Regions from separate parts of the Brevibacillus sp. NSP2.1 genome, predicted to be linked through region 1. Evidence: riboswitches for the same ligand, from Rfam matches in the RefSeq annotation. Region 1 holds a riboswitch; each other region holds the start of a gene.
The links. A riboswitch is a leader RNA that binds a small molecule or an ion and turns the genes downstream of it on or off. The one in region 1 is predicted to bind S-adenosylmethionine.
Positions count from the first base shown of each region.

Region 2: linked by a shared signal. The riboswitch ahead of M655_RS10830 (homoserine dehydrogenase) and the one ahead of metH (methionine synthase) in region 1 are both predicted to bind S-adenosylmethionine.
Region 3: linked by a shared signal. The riboswitch ahead of M655_RS25885 (methionine ABC transporter ATP-binding protein) and the one ahead of metH (methionine synthase) in region 1 are both predicted to bind S-adenosylmethionine.

Region 1 covers NZ_CP048274.1:3,470,868-3,477,311, forward strand. Annotated here, with positions in the region: gene M655_RS16835 (bifunctional homocysteine S-methyltransferase/methylenetetrahydrofolate reductase) at 1-1,681, opposite strand, end outside; gene metH (methionine synthase) at 1,715-5,167, opposite strand; SAM riboswitch class I at 5,284-5,385, opposite strand; gene M655_RS16845 (YjcZ family sporulation protein) at 5,596-5,703, shown strand; gene M655_RS16850 (hypothetical protein) at 5,700-5,978, opposite strand; gene M655_RS16855 (hypothetical protein) at 6,192-6,444, shown strand, end outside.
Region 2 covers NZ_CP048274.1:2,158,916-2,165,359, reverse strand. Annotated here, with positions in the region: gene M655_RS10850 (NUDIX hydrolase) at 160-567, opposite strand; gene M655_RS10845 (VOC family protein) at 610-1,416, opposite strand; gene M655_RS10840 (CapA family protein) at 1,494-2,633, shown strand; gene M655_RS10835 (hypothetical protein) at 2,787-2,942, shown strand; gene M655_RS10830 (homoserine dehydrogenase) at 3,009-4,271, opposite strand; SAM riboswitch class I at 4,355-4,464, opposite strand; SAM riboswitch class I at 4,608-4,715, opposite strand; cobalamin riboswitch at 5,181-5,380, opposite strand; gene M655_RS10825 (DinB family protein) at 5,486-6,001, opposite strand; gene M655_RS10820 (cyclase family protein) at 6,218-6,444, opposite strand, start outside.
Region 3 covers NZ_CP048274.1:5,259,658-5,266,101, forward strand. Annotated here, with positions in the region: gene M655_RS25870 (peptide ABC transporter substrate-binding protein) at 1-838, opposite strand, end outside; gene M655_RS25875 (MetQ/NlpA family ABC transporter substrate-binding protein) at 1,028-1,867, opposite strand; gene M655_RS25880 (methionine ABC transporter permease) at 1,927-2,592, opposite strand; gene M655_RS25885 (methionine ABC transporter ATP-binding protein) at 2,593-3,606, opposite strand; SAM riboswitch class I at 3,706-3,823, opposite strand; gene M655_RS25890 (hypothetical protein) at 3,929-4,192, opposite strand; gene M655_RS25895 (hypothetical protein) at 4,338-4,487, opposite strand; gene M655_RS25900 (LCP family protein) at 4,553-5,560, opposite strand; gene M655_RS25905 (hypothetical protein) at 5,750-5,923, shown strand; gene M655_RS25910 (MFS transporter) at 5,939-6,340, shown strand.

The DNA.
Region 1 (6,444 bases):
TCATTCGCTCCAGCGCTTCCGCCGAAAGCTTGATGCCCGGCACCTCGTTGTGCAAAAACTCGGCGTTGCGCGAGCTGGTCAACGGCATGATTCCGATAAAGACGGGAATCCCGATGTGCTTGGTCGCCTCGTGCACCTGCCGGATCGATTCGACGTCGTACACCGGCTGAGTCATGATGTAATCGGCCCCGGCCTCGACTTTCTTTTCCAGTCGGGCGACGGCTGCCGCCATGTTGCGGACGTTCGGGTTGAAGGCCGCGCCGACGATAAACTGGGCTTTTTGCTTCAGCGGACGTCCCGAGAACGAGACGCCTTCGTTCAGTTGCTTCACCATGCGGATCAGATCGAAGGAAGTAACGTCAAACACCGAGCTTGCCCCCGGCAAATCGCCGAAGCGCGACGGGTCGCCCGTGATGACGAGAATTTGATCGATGCCGAGCGCGTGCAGCCCCATGAGGTGGGATTGCTGACCGATCAGATTGCGGTCGCGGCAGGCGATGTGCAGCAGCGGGTCGATCCCATGCCTGTTTTTCATCAGCGCGCCGAGCGCCATGTTGCTCATCCGCACAGTGGCGAGCGAATTGTCCGCCAGGGTGATCGCATCCGCCCCGGCCTTGTGCAGTTCGCAGCAACCGTCCAAAAACTGCTCGGCGTCGAGATCGCGCGGCGGATCAAATTCGACGATGATCGTCGTGCCTGTTTTGACCCGCTCGACAATGCTCGGCTTTTCCCGCTCGTGGGTGCTTTGCACGGAAATGTGCGGGCGCTCGACCAGGGCAACGGGCGGATTGACGCGGGCTTTCGGCTGTTGCGAAGCGAGCGCGTCTGCCATCGCCTTCACGTGCGCAGGAGTCGTTCCGCAGCAGCCGCCGATCAGGCGAACTCCCTGGTCCCTCAGGCGCAAGGCGCTTTCGGCAAAGTATTCGGGAGACGACTTGAAGGCGTACTCCCCGTCCGTCATGCCCAGCCTTCCTGCGTTTGGAAACGCCGACAGCAGCGAATCGTCCGGGAAGATCGTCCCTTCAAAAGAGCGCAAAATTTCAGCCGGACCCAAACGGCAGTTCAGGCCGATGATGTCAGCTCCTGCCTTTTTCAACTGCGGAAAAGCGTCTGTCAACGAGTAGCCGTCGCGCGTCCGCCCGACTTCGAGCGTCGCAAGCTGGGCGATGACCGGCACATCTGTCAACGGACGGATGACCTCAATCGCCAGCAATAGCTCCTCCAGATCGAGAAACGTCTCCAAAATCAGCGCGTCTGCGCCTGCGTGCAACAGGGCGATTGCCTGTTCCTCGTACTGGTCGCGATATTCATCCAGTACCTTTTTCTTGACCCGTCCGGCTAAAATCGAGCCGATGCTGCCCGCTACATACGCATCATCCTGTGCCGCCTCGCGAGCGATCGCCACAGCGAGACGGTTGATCCGCGCTACCTTGTGCTCCAGGCCGTAGCGGCTGAGCGCGTCGCGGTTCGCCGAAAACGTATTCGTCTCCAAAAGGCGCGCCCCCGCCTGATAGTACGAGGCATGAACCTCATGCACCACGCGCGGATTGGATAAACACAATTCTTCAAAGCTGACGCCAACCGGGGCACCCAGCGCATGTAGCTGGGTCGCCATGGCTCCGTCTCCGACCAGCAGGTGATCTTGCAAATAGTCCCGTAAGTCTTTCTTGCTCGTCGTCAACTCAATCCCTTCTCTCCCATTTCATTAGACGATCTATACTTCAAACACCGACGGACCCGCGTTAAAGTAGCGCGCTTCCGGGTGGGCAAATACCATCGCGGAGACAGATGCTTCCGGCTCCATCATGAAGCCTTCTGTCAACTGAACGCCGATATCCTCTGGCCGCAGCAGACGGAACAACTGCGCCTGGTCCTCCAGATTCGGGCAAGCCGGATAGCCGAACGACACGCGAATGCCTTGGTAACGGGCACCGAAGCGCTCCAGCATGGTCATCTCCGCCGGATCGGGAATCCCCCAGACGTCGCGCATCATGTGGTGAATCCGCTCGGCGAACGCCTCCGCCAACTCCAGAGCGAGCGCCTGCAAGACGTGCGAGCGCAAATAGTCGCCGCGCTCCTTCAGTTCCGTCGAACGCTCGCGGATACCGCCCCCTGCCGTCACAGTCAAAAAGCCGACGTAATCCATTTCCTTGCTCTCGACCGGGCGCAAGAAATCAGACAGACACAGATGCGGTTCCTCCGGCTGGCGCGGGAACGAGAAGCGCTCCAGCACTTTGCTGTGATCGTTTGGATCGTAGACGATAATATCGTTGCCGTCCGCTTGCGCCGGGAAAAACTGGTACACGCCGTGCGCAGTAATCGTTCCGCGCTGCTTCGCTTCCTTTAATAGTTCCTCGACCACGCCGTACAGCTCCAGCACTTTTTCGTCGCCCGCTTCGAGCAGCTTTTCCACATTGCCGCGCACGCCCAGATGCTTGCCGAGCAGCATGCGCAAGTTCAAGTACGGCTGCAAGTGGCTGATCGGGTATTGGCGCAGCACATGGCGGTCGCAATCCGGCGGCAGGTGGATCGGAACGGTTCTGCTGATGGCCGAACGCGCCGGGAGCGGAGCTTTTTTCTCCTGCACGACAGGCTGTGCAGCAGCGGCAGCAGCCGCTTCGGCCAAATCCTGCTGTTCCGCGATCAGCCGCTCGCGCTCCTCCGGGTTTTGCAGACGGTTGACGAGATCGAGGCCGTCCATCGCGTCTTTGGCGTACAGCACAACCCCGCGGTATTCAGGCGCAATCCGGTTGGAGGTGAACTTGCGGGTCAACGCCGCCCCTCCGACCATCATCGGCACGTCGATTCCCGCCGCACGCAAGTCCTGTGCGGTAATGACCATCTGCTGGGCCGACTTCACCAGCAGCCCGGACAGGCCGATCGCATCCGGCTTCTCTTTGCGGCAGGCGGCAATCAGTTGCTCAGGCGGCACTTTGATCCCCAGGTTCACGACGTTGTAGCCGTTGTTGGCCAAAATGATCTCCACCAGATTTTTGCCGATGTCGTGCACGTCGCCTTTGACGGTCGCCAGCAAAATTTTGCCTTTCGACGCGGAATCGCTCTTTTCCATGAACGGCTCCAAAAACGAGACGGACGCTTTCATGACTTCCGCGCTTTGCAGCACTTCCGCAACGATGAGCTGGTTGCCGTTGAACAGACGGCCGACCTCTTCCATCCCGGCCATCAGCGGACCGTTAATGATTTCCAGCGGCGTGTACTTTTCCAGTGCCAGCTTCAAATCGTCGACCAGGCCGTCCTTCGAGCCTTCCACCACATAGCGGGCCAGCCGCTCTTCCAGCGTCAGCGAGGAAGCTTCCACGCGCACTTCTTTTTTCTTCTGGCGGTAAAACTCCGTAAAGGCTGCCAATGTCTCGTCGTTTGTTTCAAACAGCAGCGCTTCCGCCAGCTTGCGCTCGTCCTCCGGGATCGAAGCGTAGCGCTCCAGCTTCTCCGTATTGACGATGGCAAAATCAAGTCCGGCGAGCGTCGTATGGTACAAAAACACCGCGTTGAGCACTTCGCGTCCCGCTGGCGGCAAACCGAAGGAAACGTTGCTGACGCCAAGAATCGTCTTGCACTGTGGCATCGCTTCTTTAATGAGGCGAATCCCCTCCACCGTCTCCCGCGCGGAGCCGATGTACTGTTCATCTCCCGTCCCTACCGGAAAGACGAGCGGGTCAAAAATGATATCCTGCGGCGGGATGCCGTACTGGTTGACCAATATGTCATAGGAGCGCTTCGCGACCTCAAGCTTTTTCTCGCGGGTGATCGCCATTCCGGCTTCCTCGATCGTCCCGACGACGACGGCCGCCCCGAACTTGCGGATTAGCGGAGCCACTTCTTCAAAGCGCTCCAGTCCGTCCTCCAGGTTGATCGAGTTGAGAATCGCTTTTCCCTGGGAATAACGCAAGCCCAGCTCCATCACTTTCGCGTCTGTCGAGTCGATCATGAGCGGAGCCTTGACCTTTTTCACGACGAACTGCAAAAACTTTTCCATGTCCGCATACTCGTCGCGATCCGGGTCAGCCAGGCAAATGTCGATGACGTGCGCCCCGCGCTTCACCTGGGCGCGGGCGATGTCGGACGCTTCCTCGTACTGCCCTGCTGCGATCAGATCGCGGAATTTTTTCGAGCCGATGACGTTCGTGCGCTCCCCGACCAGAAGCGGGCGATTGTCGTCCTCGACGTAGACGACCTCGATGCCGGATACGGCACTGACCGCCTGCTCTGTTGCCTGGCGCGGCTTGCAGTCTTTGAGCGCCTCCGCCATTGCCCGGATGTGGTCAGGCGTCGTTCCGCAGCAGCCGCCTGCCACGTTCAGCCAGCCTTGCTCGGCAAAAGCGCGCATTTTCGCAGCAAGTCCTTGCGGCGTCTCGTGGTAGTGCCCGTTTTCGTCCGGCAGCCCGGCGTTTGGATAGCAGCTTACCCCACATTGGGCCAAGCCGGACAACGTGCGCAGATGGTCGCGCATAAATTCCGGCCCTGTCGCACAGTTCAGGCCGATCGTCACGGGCTTCAGGTGCTCAAGCGAGATGTAGAACGCTTCAATGTTTTGCCCCGCCAAAGTCGTACCCATCGGCTCGATCGTTCCGGACAGCATCACCGGCAGTTCTACGTTCAGTTCTTCAAACGCCTGGCGAATGCCGATCCCGCCTGCCTTGACGTTCAGCGTATCCTGCGACGTCTCCAGCAACAGGACGTCCACCCCGCCGATAATCAACCCTTTTGCCTGGCGGTAGTACGACTCCACCAGTTCCTCGAAAGTGACGCCGCCTGTCAGTGCCAGCGTTTTCGTCGTCGGCCCCATCGCCCCCGCCACGTAGCGCGGCCATTCGGCTGTGGAGTAGGCATCGACTGCTTCCTTCGCCAGACGGGCAGCGGCGATATTGATTTCCAGGTCCTTGTCCGCGACATCGTATTCGGCCAACACGACCGAAGTCGCCCCGAATGTATTGGTCTCCACGATGTCCGCTCCCGCTTCCAAATATTTTTCATGGATGGAGCGAATCACATCGGGCCTGGTCAAATTCAGCAGCTCGTTGCAGCCGTCGTACGCTTCGCCGCCAAAATCATCGGCGGTCAGGTTCGCCTGCTGCAGCATGGTGCCCATCGCACCGTCCAGAATCAGAATTTTCCGGGAAAGCTGTTCGCGAAAAGTGGGTTTCATTGACGTGCTCCTTTTCTCCCTTGCGTCGGTTTATTCTCAGCCGTTTTTTGCATCAAAAAATCCTCTTCTTTGAAAGAAGAGGATTTGTCCGCGGATACACTTGCGCCTGAACCATCCTCTCATCTTTCAAAGCACGTAGCTTTGCTGGAATTGGCACCGGATTTTAACCGGTTGCCGAGGCTTCATCAGGCCAGTCCCTCTGCCTCTCTTGATAAGAGTTGTTACTATGCTATTCATTTTTTGCTTTCAGGTTTGATGTTTGAAAGTATCTTAACACCGCGAAAAGTCTTCGTCAATTGAGAATTTGTCTATTCTTTACACTCTTCCCGCTCTTCTGCGCCCATTTTTGCGCATACCGGGCATTCGCCCACGCCAATCTGTGCGTTCGTGTATAGACTGTAGCATAACGGAAAGGAGGGGGAACAAACGTGAGTACATCTTACTGCGGACACGGCATCTTTGGAGACAGCTTCGCATTGGTGCTCGTACTGTTTATCCTGCTGGTCATTGTCGGGTGTTCGAACGACGACTGCTAAGTAAATGACAGGAAGAGGCTATCCCCCTTGCCTTGGCTTGAAGGGATAGCCTCTTTTTTCATGTCATGGACAGTGCGATCGCAGCCAGACCGCCTGCCGTAAAAGGCGACGCGCTCACGCTTGTCCACCTGGACGGTCAGGACGTCATACGGGACAGGCTTGCCGTTTTCCATCCGCTGGTCGCTGACGTTCATCCACGTTCCGTTGCGCCAATGCTCATCCGCATAAACCTCTGTCGCCTGGCGCTCGTAAACGTCGGCTTCTTCCCCCACCATCGTTTTCCAAAAGGCTTGCGCGACTTTTTCTGCTGCCGCAGGCGCGACCGTTGCCTTCTCGCCGCCATTGATCCAGCTACGGGCTTTTTGTGAGAAGCATCGTTAGTTAACTTTTTTCAACAGGATGGCACTTGACCGCTCTGCCTTCATTGTCAGAGCGAAACGCTTTTGCTATCATGAGGCTACCCAAACCGATGAAAGGAACGATCGACAATGGACGCTCTGCTCGCGCGTGAAAAGGACGAATTTCTGTCCTGTATAGAAACGATAAAAGAACTGGAAAGCTCCGAATTTGAAAGCTACTCCATCGTAAAGCATACCGAAACAGGAGAACATTATTTGCGCTACTTTTTGTCCCATATCAACCTGTCGGAAGGGGGCCGCAGGGACAACTACGATCACTTCCTGCCGATTGACTCCGATGACGTCCTGGGACTGATGTTCGGCGAGCAGCCGTACCGCTTCC
Region 2 (6,444 bases), 1.3 Mb from region 1:
AAATATTTCCTGACAACTCTGACTACGTTATTATGTTGCACATATATTGGCTACACAAAAAAGCCGTCCGCTTTCGGACAGCTTCTTTCACTCGTTCCTGCGCCGAGTCGTGGATTCGTCTCTGCACGCCCACGCCGCTTTCCCAAGCTGCGTGTTCTTTCAAAACTCCACGTAAAACGGGTGCTTTTCCTCCTGCAAGCACAGCTCGATTCGCTGCCGGAAGTTGCTCCACGTAACCTTTTGCAGCGCCTCTTCAATCGGGAAAAACCCGGCTTCCAGACACTCGGGCGTCGCGATCAGCTTCCCGCCAATCGGCCTCGCTAAAAACAGCACATTGCAGATCGACTTGCTCACGTTTTGAAACACGCCGCAAAACGTCGTAATTTCGATGTCCAAGCCGCACTCTTCCTTCGTCTCCCGGATGGCTGCCGCCCGGATGGACTCGCCTTCCTCCACTTTTCCGCCAGGCATCTCCCAGCCGCGCCTCGGGCCTTTTATCAGCAGCACTTCCTTGCGCTCGTTGACAATGATCGCTGCAGCAGACAGTGAATGCTTAGGTACAGTCAAAGGCTTGCCTCCTTTTTTCCGGTTTCTTGCTTTTGCTGTCCGTCAAGTGAGATAAATCCCGCCGCAAATGTCGTGCGGAAGCGGCAATGCATTCGCCGCGCCGATTTTCGCGAAAAAAGGACGCTCGCCGCTCGCCGCTAACGCCTGCTGCGCCGCTCCAGGCTGCGTCGGTTCACACAGGACGATGCTTCCGCCGGGCAGCGCAAGCGACAAGCAACGCGCACCCAGTCGCTCATCCGTGAAAACTTCCCCGCCCTGCAAGCCGAACCACCGCGTCCAGTCCGCAGCAGCCGCGTCCAAATTCGCGACAGCGAAGCCGACAGCCAGAAGCTCGGCGGCTCCGTTCGGATGCGGAGCGATGATCCCGCGCTGCGTCAAATCTGCCTGGCGCTCCTCGTCTGTCTCCTGCCACTCAATCAAAAACGGCAGCTTTCGCGCAGTCTGCGGGTCTTCGGCAAACAGCATGCGCCAGCGTAATGTTTTTCCGTCGTCTCTTGTACGGCTGCCGTCTACTGGCCCTGTCAGCTTCAGCCCAAGCGCGCGAAATCGCTCCACCCACAGATCCATTTCGCTGGTGCGCAAGGCGATTTGCCCAAGCCCTTCGCCAAGCTCGTGCTCCGCGACCAACTGCGCGATGAGCGGATTGTCGGATCGTCCGGCAACCGCCGCATCCTCGACCGCCAAAAACTCCACATACGACAAGCCAAAATAGCTGAGACTGTTCCATGTCCCCCAATGGGTGTGCCTGCCTCCCGTTACAGCGTGAAATCCGGCTTCGCGAAACAGCCGCGCTGCTTCTGCGGGCGGACGATGGACAAAATGAACCAGATGGTCAAAGGATAATTGCATCTTTTTTCGCCTCTTTTCGTAATTACCTTTATCATAGCAAAATTTAGCAGCTTTTCGTTAGCGAAGAAAGGAGAAGCATGAACGAGACGAATCACAGCCGGAGACGCTCCCGGCGAAGACAGACAAAACCAAAGTGGCTTCGGGCAGGGAAAAATACGCTGCTTTTCAGCTTGCTCGCCGTCCTCGGGGCAGGCGCTTATCTCGGCTTCACTGCGCTCGGCAAGCACGAGGCTCCCAAAGCCACTCCCGCACCAGAGCCGGTCGCTGCCCCGGAGCCGACTGTCCGGCTCAGCTTTGTCGGGGACGTCATGATGGCAGGAAATGTGGAAAACGTTTTGCTAGAAAAAGGCTACGACTACCCGTTCACGCATGTGCGCTCGCTTTTTTTGCAGGATGACTACACCATCGCCAACCTGGAGACGCCGCTTACGACGAGAGGGACTCCCGCCGACAACAAAGCGTACGTCTACAAGTCGTCCCCTTTGGCTGCGCCCGCCATGCAGGCCGCCGGAATCGACGCGGTCAATCTGGCGAACAACCACTCGATGGATCAGGGCGTAGACGGCTTGCTCGATACGTTCGCCGCGCTGGAGGAACACCGGATCGCCTATGTCGGGGGCGGAGTCGATGCCACCCGCGCCTTCGCGCCTGTTTTTGTGGAGAAAAACGGCATCAGGCTCGCCGTGCTCGGATTCAGCCGGGTCATACCGGAAGTGAGCTGGTTCGCGCAAAAAAACGGGCCGGGACTGGCGGGAACCTACGACCCCGCCTTGGCCGTCCAAGCCATCGAGCAGGCGAAAGCACAGGCTGATCTCGTCGTCGTGATCGCCCATTGGGGCAAAGAGCGCGAAGACTTTCCCGTCGATCATCAAAAAGAACTCGCCAAGGCGTACATCGACGCAGGCGCTGACCTGATCGTCGGCGGCCATCCGCACGTGCTGCAAGGCTTTGAGCAGTATCGCGGCAAATGGATCGCCTACAGCCTGGGCAACTTCATTTTCACGCGCTCGACCGAGCCGAAAACGTGGGAAACGATGGTGCTGCAAGCAAGCTGTACGAAAAACGCCGCCTGCGACCTGACAATGCTTCCGTTCCACGCCGAACTGGGACAAGCCGTGCCGATGAACGCCACAGATGGAGCCGCTTTGCGCAAGCGAATCGAATCGCTCTCGGAAAACGTCCAGATTGACGCAGAGGGCCGCGTGCGGGGAAGTTAGCATGGCATAGTATAACCCCCGTCCTATTCGCCACTTCAGCCGGAAGCCGCTCATGAAAAAACGGGCGCATCCCTGTTCTTTTGGCTGAAACCTCTCCAAGCCTTATTCGTAAACCATAGCAAGACCGCTTTTACGAGCAAAAGGAGGGAGAGCATGACAGGAGCCATCATTACCGTAGCAGCCATTGGCGTTTTTCTGCTCTCGGGCTATTTCATGACCAAATGGGAAAAAGCCGTCTTCCCGGGAAACCAGCAAAACGGCTCCGCCCCTGATCCCCCCAAGCATTCGGACAAAAACGGCAGGCAGTAGGACGCCATCCATCTGGCATTCGTCCTTGCTGCCTGCCCGTTTTTTCTTTTGCGCCGCTTTTTCGGGTTATGCCGTTTCCAGCAGCGGGAAGCAGCGGACGGACAGGCCAAAATCGCTTTTCAGCACTTCCTCGTGCTCTTCGCGAATCCCTGTTACGATCAACCCCGCGCGCAATACTCCGCCCAGATCGAATTGGACTTTCAGCTTCGTCACCGTCACGCCCGCCTCGCGCAAGAAATGCAGGACGCGATCAGGCGTCGCAGCGAGACACGAGCCTTCGAGATAACACAGCACGCGCTCGTCCTGCCATTGACCCGGCTGCGCTTCGGCCGTTTTTTCCTTCCAGGCCGGATGCGGGGTAAACGGCTGCGTCAACAAATAAGCCAAATCCTCGACAACGGCGCTTGCCGTCGGCAGCTCGCCTGCGCCTCTGCCCGTAAACAGCAGATCGCCTACGATGTTTCCGGAAAGCTGAACAGCGTTGAAAGCATCCTGAATTTGCGCCAGCGGATGAGCGACAGGCAGCATGGTCGGCTGAACCGAGAGCCGGATTCCTTGCTCTGTTTTGTGCGCCTGGGCAATCAGCTTGATCCGGTAGCCCAGCTCGTTTGCGATACGGATGTGACCAGGAGACAAATCGGCAATCCCTTTGCGCACGACATTTGCAAGCGGCAGCGATTCTCCGTACACAAGCTGCGCGAGAATGTACAGTTTGTACATCGCGTCGAATCCTTCCACGTCAGAGCGCGGATCGGCTTCCGCATACCCCAGCTCCTGCGCTTGCTTCAACACTTCCTGATAGGGAAGCTGCTCCGCTTCCATTTTCGTCAGGATGAAGTTCGTCGTACCGTTGAGAATGCCGCGCACTCCTTGAATATCGTTCGTGCGCAAAAACTGTCGCAGCACGCTCAAAATCGGGATGCCGCCTGCCACGCTCGCCTCATAGGCCAGATGGACCTGATGCCGGTTTGCCAGATCGACCAACTCTGTGCCACGTTTGGCAAGCAGCTCCTTGTTCGCCGTCACCACGTGGCAGCCTTTTTCGATCAAGGCACGGACGTAGTCATACGTCGGCTCGACGCCCCCCATCACCTCGACGACAATGTCCACATCGCTTTTCAACACGTCCTCAAAATCCGTGGTCAAAAGCGCGGGATCTACCTGAACGGCCCGTTCTTTTTCCGAATCGCGGACCAATGCTTTGACAATTTCGATTCGCTTGCCCAATCTCGCAGCCAGCTTCTCCTGCTGCGAACGAATCGTCTTGATGACGCCGCCCCCTACTGTTCCCAATCCAAGCAGCCCTACCTTGACTACACCTGCGCTCATTTCTACCACCTCATAGCAATATTTTCGTAAAAAGAAAAAACCTTCCCGCTAAGAAGAAGGTTTTGGCATCAACGAAATCCTTCTCCTTATCTCCCAGGACGCTTCCGCCCTGCAGGAATTGGCACCTTGTCACAAGCTGTGTAACGGTTGCCGGGCTTCATCGGGCCAGTCCCTCCGCCTCTCTGGATAAAGAAAACTATGAATTTTTGCTCTTTCTCGTCGAGAAAGCGGCCAAGCGAAAAGCTTATTGGAAAAGAAAGCCTTTGTTGAGCGGAAACATCAAAAAACCTTCTTCGTTAAGAAGAAGGTTCGTCATAACTGCTACGATGTACCCGCTTCTTATCTTTCGGAACGAAAACGCCCCGCAGGAATTGGCACCTTGTCGCTCTACGCAACGGTTGCCGGGCTTCATCGGGCCAGACCCTCCACCTCTCTGGATAAGAACTTTGTTTGCTGTTGAGCCTATTCTAAGAAATTCCAAAGCATTCGTCAACAAAATTCTTTTTCGTTTTTAACCAGGCTAGATGCGGTCAGAAACGGTTCAGATACGGCCAAAAACGGGACAACCGTTCCGAATGTACGGTCGCCTTCACCTGGCAAAAACGCTTTCGACTTCCTCCGTACTGCAGCAAACGCAACGGACCAGCCCTTCCTCGCTTTCCCCCGACAGCTCTCGTTCTTCGACATAACCGCACCATTGACAGATGAAAAGCTGAACCATGCTGCTCCCTCCTTTGAGTTGCTCACGGTCAATCAGCGCCGATTTCCTCTCCCCAAAACAAAAAACGCATTTTCTACTGATCGAAAAAAGATCCGATCGTTAGAAAATGCGCAGGCAAGCAATAGACATCCTTGTCCGTTTGCCAGTATGGCGAGTCCTCTAACACCTCCCTATCTCCCGTAGGTCCATCAGTGTTGTTGAAACAGGCAGGTCTCCTGACTTCGGGATCATCGTCTGGCGCTGCCTTCCCTGTCCAGCGGCTGGACAAGTGGCCTGTGTGCGCGAAACTCCCCTCTTACAGTGGCGGGACCGTGTCGGATTTGCACCGAGCTTCCCTATTATCCTTAGCAGCGAATCGCCGCAAGGAACCTGTTCCCCCGTATGCAATTTTGCAAATCGTTACTACCATTCTATTCTACTTTTCCTGAAAAATGGTAGAATAAACAAGCGAAAGGGACGAATCAAATCAACGCGGTTCGCTTTTGCATACCGTCTACAGTGAATACCTTTCCCGCAATATGCGACAGTGATGGGCCTCATGCCCGGCAATGACATAGGCCAAAGTGCGTGCGGACAGTTTGTTGCCGTTGGCCGTCCCTGTTCGCGTCCACGCCTCCTCTGCCACTCCCCGCAACAGAGCGCGCGTCGACTGCCGAACAGCCTGATATTCTTCGAGCAAATCGGCCAGGTCGCGTTTCTGAAAAAAAGCTTGCGCAACATACGCATTTTCGTCAAATCCGACGAGCGGTGTCTGATCTCCCCGGGCAATTCGCAGCAAGCGGTAGCTCATAATCCGCTCCGTATCGATCAGATGCCCCAACACTTCTTTTACGGTCCATTTGCCCGGCGCGTAGCGATACTCCGCTTGCGCCTCGGTAAGCCCGGCATACATCTCGACGGTCTGCGCCAGTTGCTTCGCCAGTACGGCTGTCAACTCGCCTTCTGGCACTTGCTCGACATAGTAGGCAAAATACTCCCCGTATTCCTCGCGATTTGGTCGACTTGGCATGCTTTTCGCCTCCTTTGATTTTGGGAACGGTCATTCCTTTGCTGTCTGGCCTTTTCTTGGAGCATCCGGTTTTCAGATGCTCTGTGGTAACATCACGGCCGTTTTAAAGGGATAGCAAGCCAGACCCTCTGTCGCGCAAAGCAGTTGGGCATACGTATCCGTGCCCGAACCCGTACCCGAACCCGCAGCTCCCCCCTGCGAACGCTTTATTTACCTTCATCCCTGCCAGCCCTCAAACAACAGCACCCTTGCCGGAGCAGCGTCTGTGCCGACCAGCTTTAACGGGGCAGCAACCATGAAGTATTTTCCTGCGGGCACCTCGCGAAGCCGCAAGCCCTCAATCACGATCACGCCTGCGCCAAACAACGTTTTGTGGGTTGGGTGTCCTTCCTGGCTGCGCTCAATCCCCAATGCATCCGTGCCGACACCGCGCACGCCTTTTT
Region 3 (6,444 bases), 1.8 Mb from region 1:
CCGCCCAGTCCAGCTCGCCGTTTTCAAACATGGACAGCGCTGTGTTATCATCCTCAATCATGGCAAACTCGATCCGGTCCAGCTTGACAGCGTCTTTGTCCCAATAGTTTTCGTTCTTCTCCAAAACGATCTTGCTCTTGTGCTCCCAGCCCGTCATCTTGAATGGCCCGTTGCTCACGTGTGTTGCTGCTTCATTCGCCCAGTTCGGATTGGCCTCTACGACCTTTTTGTCTACAGGATAATACGTGTAAAATGCCGTCAGTTCCAGGAAGAACGGTGTCGGGTTTTCCAATGTTACTTCCAGCGTCTTGTCATCCAGAGCTTTTACCCCCAGCTCGTCTGCTTGCGCCTTGCCTGTGTGTACTTTTTCCGCATTTTTGATGTAGTAGAGCTGATACGCATACTCGGCTCCCAGCTTTGGATCGAGGACGCGTTTCCAGGCAAATTCAAAGTCGTGCGCCGTCACCGGATCGCCGTTGCTCCACTTGGAGTCGCGAATCGTGAACGTGTACACCCGTTTGTCGTCGGATATTTTCACATCAGACGCAACCGAGTTCATCGGCTTCGCGTCTTTGTCCAGCCTGGTCAAGCCGTCAAAAGTGGCACGGACGATCGCCCCTGAGGTAGTGTCCTTGGCGAGCCCAGGGTCTGCCGTCGATGGCTCGCTGGTCAGATTGGCCCGAAACACTTGCGGCTTTGTGCTGGCAGGCGCGCCAGACGAAGCCTCACCCGCAGGAGCAGCAGCAGGTGCAGTCGAAGTCGGACTGCCTCCACAGCCTGCCAAAAGACTTCCGACCACCAATGTCAGGCCGACAAACATTTTGAATGTTCCCTTCATCAGAATTTTCCCCCTTATCAAATTTTTTCTATCGCCACCACAATATACTCGACGACAGATTTCTTGAAAATGGGGTTCGGTGATATTTAATTAAATTTTATGAATATTTATTCTTTTGTAAACAGAAATAAACCCAACAGCCTTAAAGGGCCAATTGGGTTTATTTGTTGATCCATCAATTACTTTTCCTTAGAATGCCGGAATGATGGAACCTTTGTATTCGTCTTCAATGAATTTTTTCACTTCAGGGGAGTTCAATTCCTTCGCCAGCTTTTGGATGGCTTCGGAGTCTTTGTTGTCAGGACGAGCTACCAGGAAGTTCGCATATGGAGATTCCTTGTCTTCGATGAACAGAGCGTCTTTGGTTGGCACGAGCTTCGCTTCGAGCGCGTAGTTGGTGTTAATCAGCGCCAGGTCCACTTCTTCCAGAACGCGCGGCAGCATCGCTGCTTCAACCTCTTTGAACTTCAGGTTTTTCTTGTTTTCCACAATGTCTTTCACAGTTCCGCTGATGCCAGCGCCTTCTTTGAGCTTGATGACGCCGTTTTTCTCCAGGAGAGCGAGGGCGCGGCCGCTATTGGTCGGGTCGTTTGGCAGCGCGATAGTTGCGCCTTCCGCCAGTTCGTCAACCGATTTCACTTTTTTGCTGTAAGCGCCAAATGGCTCGATGTGAACCGCAACTACAGGTTGCAGATCCATGTTTTGTCCTTTATTGAAGTCTTCCAGGTAAGGCTTGTGCTGGAAGAAGTTTGCGTCGAGTTGTTTTTCGTTGAGCTGTACGTTTGGTTGTACGTAGTCGGTGAACTCTTGTACTTCCAGGTTTACGCCTTGTTCTTTCAGTTTTGGTGCGATGTGCTTCAGGATTGCTGCGTGTGGAACCGGAGAAGCGCCTACTTTCAATGTCACTTCTTGTTGTCCGCCTTGTGCGCCGCCTTCGGCTGGAGCTGGAGCAGTCTCCGTTTTGCCTCCGCACGCTGCCAAAGAAAATGCCAATACGGTAGAAAGTACAGATACGACTAGCTTTTTCATAAATGATTTCCCCCTACTTTTTTTGATCTTTGTACTTGCAAACTTCTATGGGAAAGACCTTACTTGCGGCTGAAACGCAATACCAGGCGATCACCCAGCGACTGTAAGATCTGCACCAACACGAGCAAAATGACGACAGTGACAATCATGACATCGGTCTGGAAGCGCTGATAACCGTAACGGATAGCCAAGTCGCCCAGACCGCCGCCGCCGATTACCCCGGACATGGCCGTGTAGGACACGAGCGCAACGGTCGTAATCGTAATTCCGGCCACCAGTCCCGGACGAGACTCTGGCAGCAGGACGTTCCAGATGATTTGCCAATTGGACGCCCCCATCGACTGGGCGGCCTCAATGACTCCGCGATCTACCTCGCGCAGAGAGGTTTCCACCAGCCGCGCAAAAAACGGGGCGGCCCCGATCACGAGCGGCGGAATCGCTCCGAGTACGCCGAGCGAAGTGCCGACGATCAGTTTCGTGACCGGAATCAGCAAGATCATCAGAATGATGAACGGCACGGAACGCAATACGTTGACGATGAATGAAGCAACCGAGTAAAACGCCTTGTTTTGCAGCAACTGTCCACGTGAAGTAAGGAATAAAATGATTCCCAGCGGCAAGCCGATCAGGATCGTAAACAACGTGGAGAAACCCAGCATCGTCAGTGTGTCTAGTGTACCCTCAGCGATCTCCGACCAATCCACATTTTCCATTGTCCAGTCCATCTATATCACCTCTACTTCCAAACCACGCTGACGCAACGTCTCGATGGTTTTTTCGTTTTGACGGACATCGCCTTCCAGTTCGACGACCAGTTGGCCGTACGGCGTATCCTTCATGCGGGAAATCGTTCCCTGCAAAATGCTGAATACTGTGCCTGTCTCCTGCATCGTCTGGAACAAAATCGGCTGGTACGTCTTTTCTCCCAGGAAGGTGACGCGCGCAATCGTGCGGTTCCCCGCTGCTTTTTCGTGCGCGACAGCTTCGCGCAGCTCGGTGGAATCTGCCACCTGCTCGACAAATTCCTGCGTAGTCGGATGCTGCGGCTTGAGAAACACGTCCAGCACCTCGCCCGACTCGACGATTTTTCCGCCGTCGATCACGCCTACGCGGTCGCAAATGGAGCGGATGACGTGCATCTCGTGCGTAATCAGCACGATGGTCAATCCCAGCTTGCGGTTGATGTCCAAAAGCAGCGCCAAAATCGAGTTGGTCGTCTGCGGATCGAGCGCCGAGGTCGCTTCGTCACACAGCAGCACTTTCGGATCGTTTGCCAGCGCCCGTGCGATGCCGACGCGCTGCTTCTGGCCGCCGGACAACTGGGACGGGTATTTGTCCCGGTGCGCTTCCAGCCCTACCAGCTTGAGCAGATCGTCCACTTTTTTCTGAATCTCCGCCTTCGGACGCTTGGCCAGCTTGAGCGGAAACGCGACATTTTCCCCGACGGTGGACGAGGACAGCAGGTTGAAGTGCTGGAAAATCATCCCGATCTCGCGGCGCTTTTCCTGCAGCTTGACGTCGTCGAGCTTGGTCAGGTCGACCCCATCGACGATGACTTGTCCCGACGTAGGGCGCTCCAGCAGGTTGATGCAGCGGATCAAGGTACTTTTCCCCGCCCCGGAATGGCCGATAATCCCGTAAATTTCCCCTTTATCTATAGAAAGATCAATCCCGAGCAACGCCGGAATCGTCTTGCCCTGCACTTGATAGCTTTTATGCAAATTTTTCAATTGAATCAACGCATCCACCTCCCAGCAAAATCCTTGTGAAAAACGTAAAAACCCCTTTTTCATAAACGAAAAAGGGGCTGCAACGCATGTATACGTTCGCATCCACCCTTCTCATCTATCAAGATCCAACCAATCTTGTAGGAATTGGCACCGCGACGTCCATTTCAAAAAATGAACCGGTTGCCGGGCTTCATCGGGCCTGTCCCTCCGCCTCTCTTGATAAGAAAGATTTCCACGTATATTATGTTCGTTTTTCATATTTTCATGATACAAACCGGATTATATCCTTTTTGAAAATATCCCGTCAATAGCAATCACAGGAAAAACTTTTTTAATCCATTACTCCGTTGCGAATGATGGTGGCATTGACGTGAAAATGAAACGTCGCTTTCTCAAGGATTCTCGCCTTCAAGCGTATGCGAATATCGAACACCGGCGGCGATACTTGCTCCAGCTTGATTCGGGCGTTGCTGGAAATCGTGTCAAAAGCAAGGTGCACCATATCCTTGGGATTGCCGCGGTTCTTGTCGGTCTTCCCGAAAATTTGCGCCGGGACGGACGTGTCGTAGCTGCCAATCCGGAATTTCCCGTGCACGAGCTTGATGAGAAACGCTTCCTTGGGCGATAGCCTTCGAGCAGGCGCTGAATCGCCTCCTGGGTGTGATAGACCCGATTGCTCCCGGCTCCCCCGAGCTGCCGCTCCACTTCCCCTATGCTTGCCTCAGCCAGACAAATTTCTCTCAGCTTCGGGATGAGCTCGCTGTAAACGACTTGGCATCCGCCATGCTGGTCAAAAAATACAGCCGCATGCGGCCGTCCGGCTCGTCGATATGTTCCGTTCGCAAGTCCCCTGTATGGGAAAACCATTTACGCGCAATCTCCTGGTCCATTCCCCTCACCCCCATACATAGCAAATCATGGTTAGTCTGCCCGAAAACACAAAAAAACAGCACGCTCAATTTGGCGTGCTGTTTTCGTTGCTATCGGTCGTGCTATTCGTTTGCGAAACCGCTTCTTCTGCTGGCGGTTCCAGCTTTTCCTTGATAAAAGACTGGATCTGGTCGACATCCGGAATGAGCACCGCGCCTGCCCGATGGGATTCGCGGAACATCCCCATTGGCGGCAATTGGTAGTTGCCTGGCTCCGCGGTGTTTAATTTCAGCCCAAGCGCAGACAGCCTCAGCATATCCATGGAACTGATATTCGTCTGGATATACGGCGTCACTTCTTTCAGGATGGACGGCAATTGAATCAAGGTCGTGCCGCTCTTCATCTGGCTCACCACAGCCGTCAGCAGCTTGCGCTGACGCTCTGTGCGCGTGTAGTCCGATGTGGCGTCATGGCGAAAACGAACGTATTGCAGAGCCTTGTTGCCATCCAGTTGCTGCAGTCCCTTTTTCAAATTGATGTCGTAGATGCCTTTATCGGTCGGGTCGTGATAGTACATATTTTTTTCCACATCAATCTCGACACCACCGACAGAGTCAATCAAAGCCTTGAAGCCTTCAAAGTCGGTGATGACGTAGCGGTCCACCGGAAGCCCTGTAAACTGGCTGACGGTCTTCATCGCCAGTTCCGGTCCGCCCTCCACGATCGCCGAGTTGATGCGCGAGCTGCCGTTCCCCGGAATGTCTACGTACGTGTCGCGCAAAATGGAAAATACGTCGTAGCGCTTGGAGGCCGGGTCGATACTGACGAGCATCATCGAGTCCGAACGGGGGAGCCCGTTATTTTTCATTCCCCTGCGGTCCACCCCCATCAACAGGATGTTCACCCGCTCTTCGCCATCCCATTCCGGAATCTCCGCCGCTTTCGTCGCGGCACCGCCATCCGGCGGGGCTGGCCGAATGACATTCGGCTCTTGAATATTGTGAGCAAACTGATAAAAAGAGTATCCGTAATAACCTGCTGTCGCGGCAATCGCGACAAACATCAGGAGCAACACCCGTTTCCACATTCGCATAAAGAACTACTCCACCTTTTATTCTCTGTATCACATGAACTCATCTCACCACTTGTTTAGTATACTCGAATCTATAGGATGTGGAGCAGCCTTTATTTGGGTGCTTTTCACTTTTTATATTTTTATGTTTGCAATGTTTAAAATATTCGTTATACTACAAGCAACACAATCCCAAAGGGGTGACCGGCCGTGATTTCTCCCACTTCCTTTTTGCAGCGGTATCCGCGAGTAGCCCTGTTCTTCCTGGTTGCGAGCTTCATCAACTCTTCCGGCAGCGCTTTCATGTTGCCGCTTACCACTTTGTACGTACATACGATTTTGCAACGCTCCATGACCGAGGCAGGCTTTGTGCTGATGGTTTAATCGCTGGCAGGAATTGTGGGGCAGTTCGTCGGCGGGACGCTTTTTCACCGCCTGGGCGCCAAACGGCTGATTGTCGGGGCCTTGCTGGTTCAAGGACTCATCCAGTTGTCGATTCCGCTCACGAATAGCTGGCCTGTTTACATCGCGCTGATGACCGGGCTTGGCTTTACCTTCAACCTGTCGTTCCCGGCGATTCAGGCGTTCATCGGCTTTCGCTGGAAAGAGCAGCGCCGAGAGCTGTTCAACATCGTATATGTCGCGAACAACCTGGGAATGGCCATCGGCACCTCGCTGGCCGGGGTCATTGCCACTTCCTGCGGCGAGCAGGAACGCAGCATGGAGGTGTCAATACTGCCGCCCGGATCGAGCGCCACGGCCGAACGGCCACAGCCTGCCACGCTCCAGCCTGCTTCGTGAAATCGCTCTGCCATCGACCTGCCCAATCCTCGCCTAGCTCCGGTTATCACCACCAGCTTGTTTCCAGCCACGCTCTAAAAAACAAAAAGAAAGCCCCTTCCAGA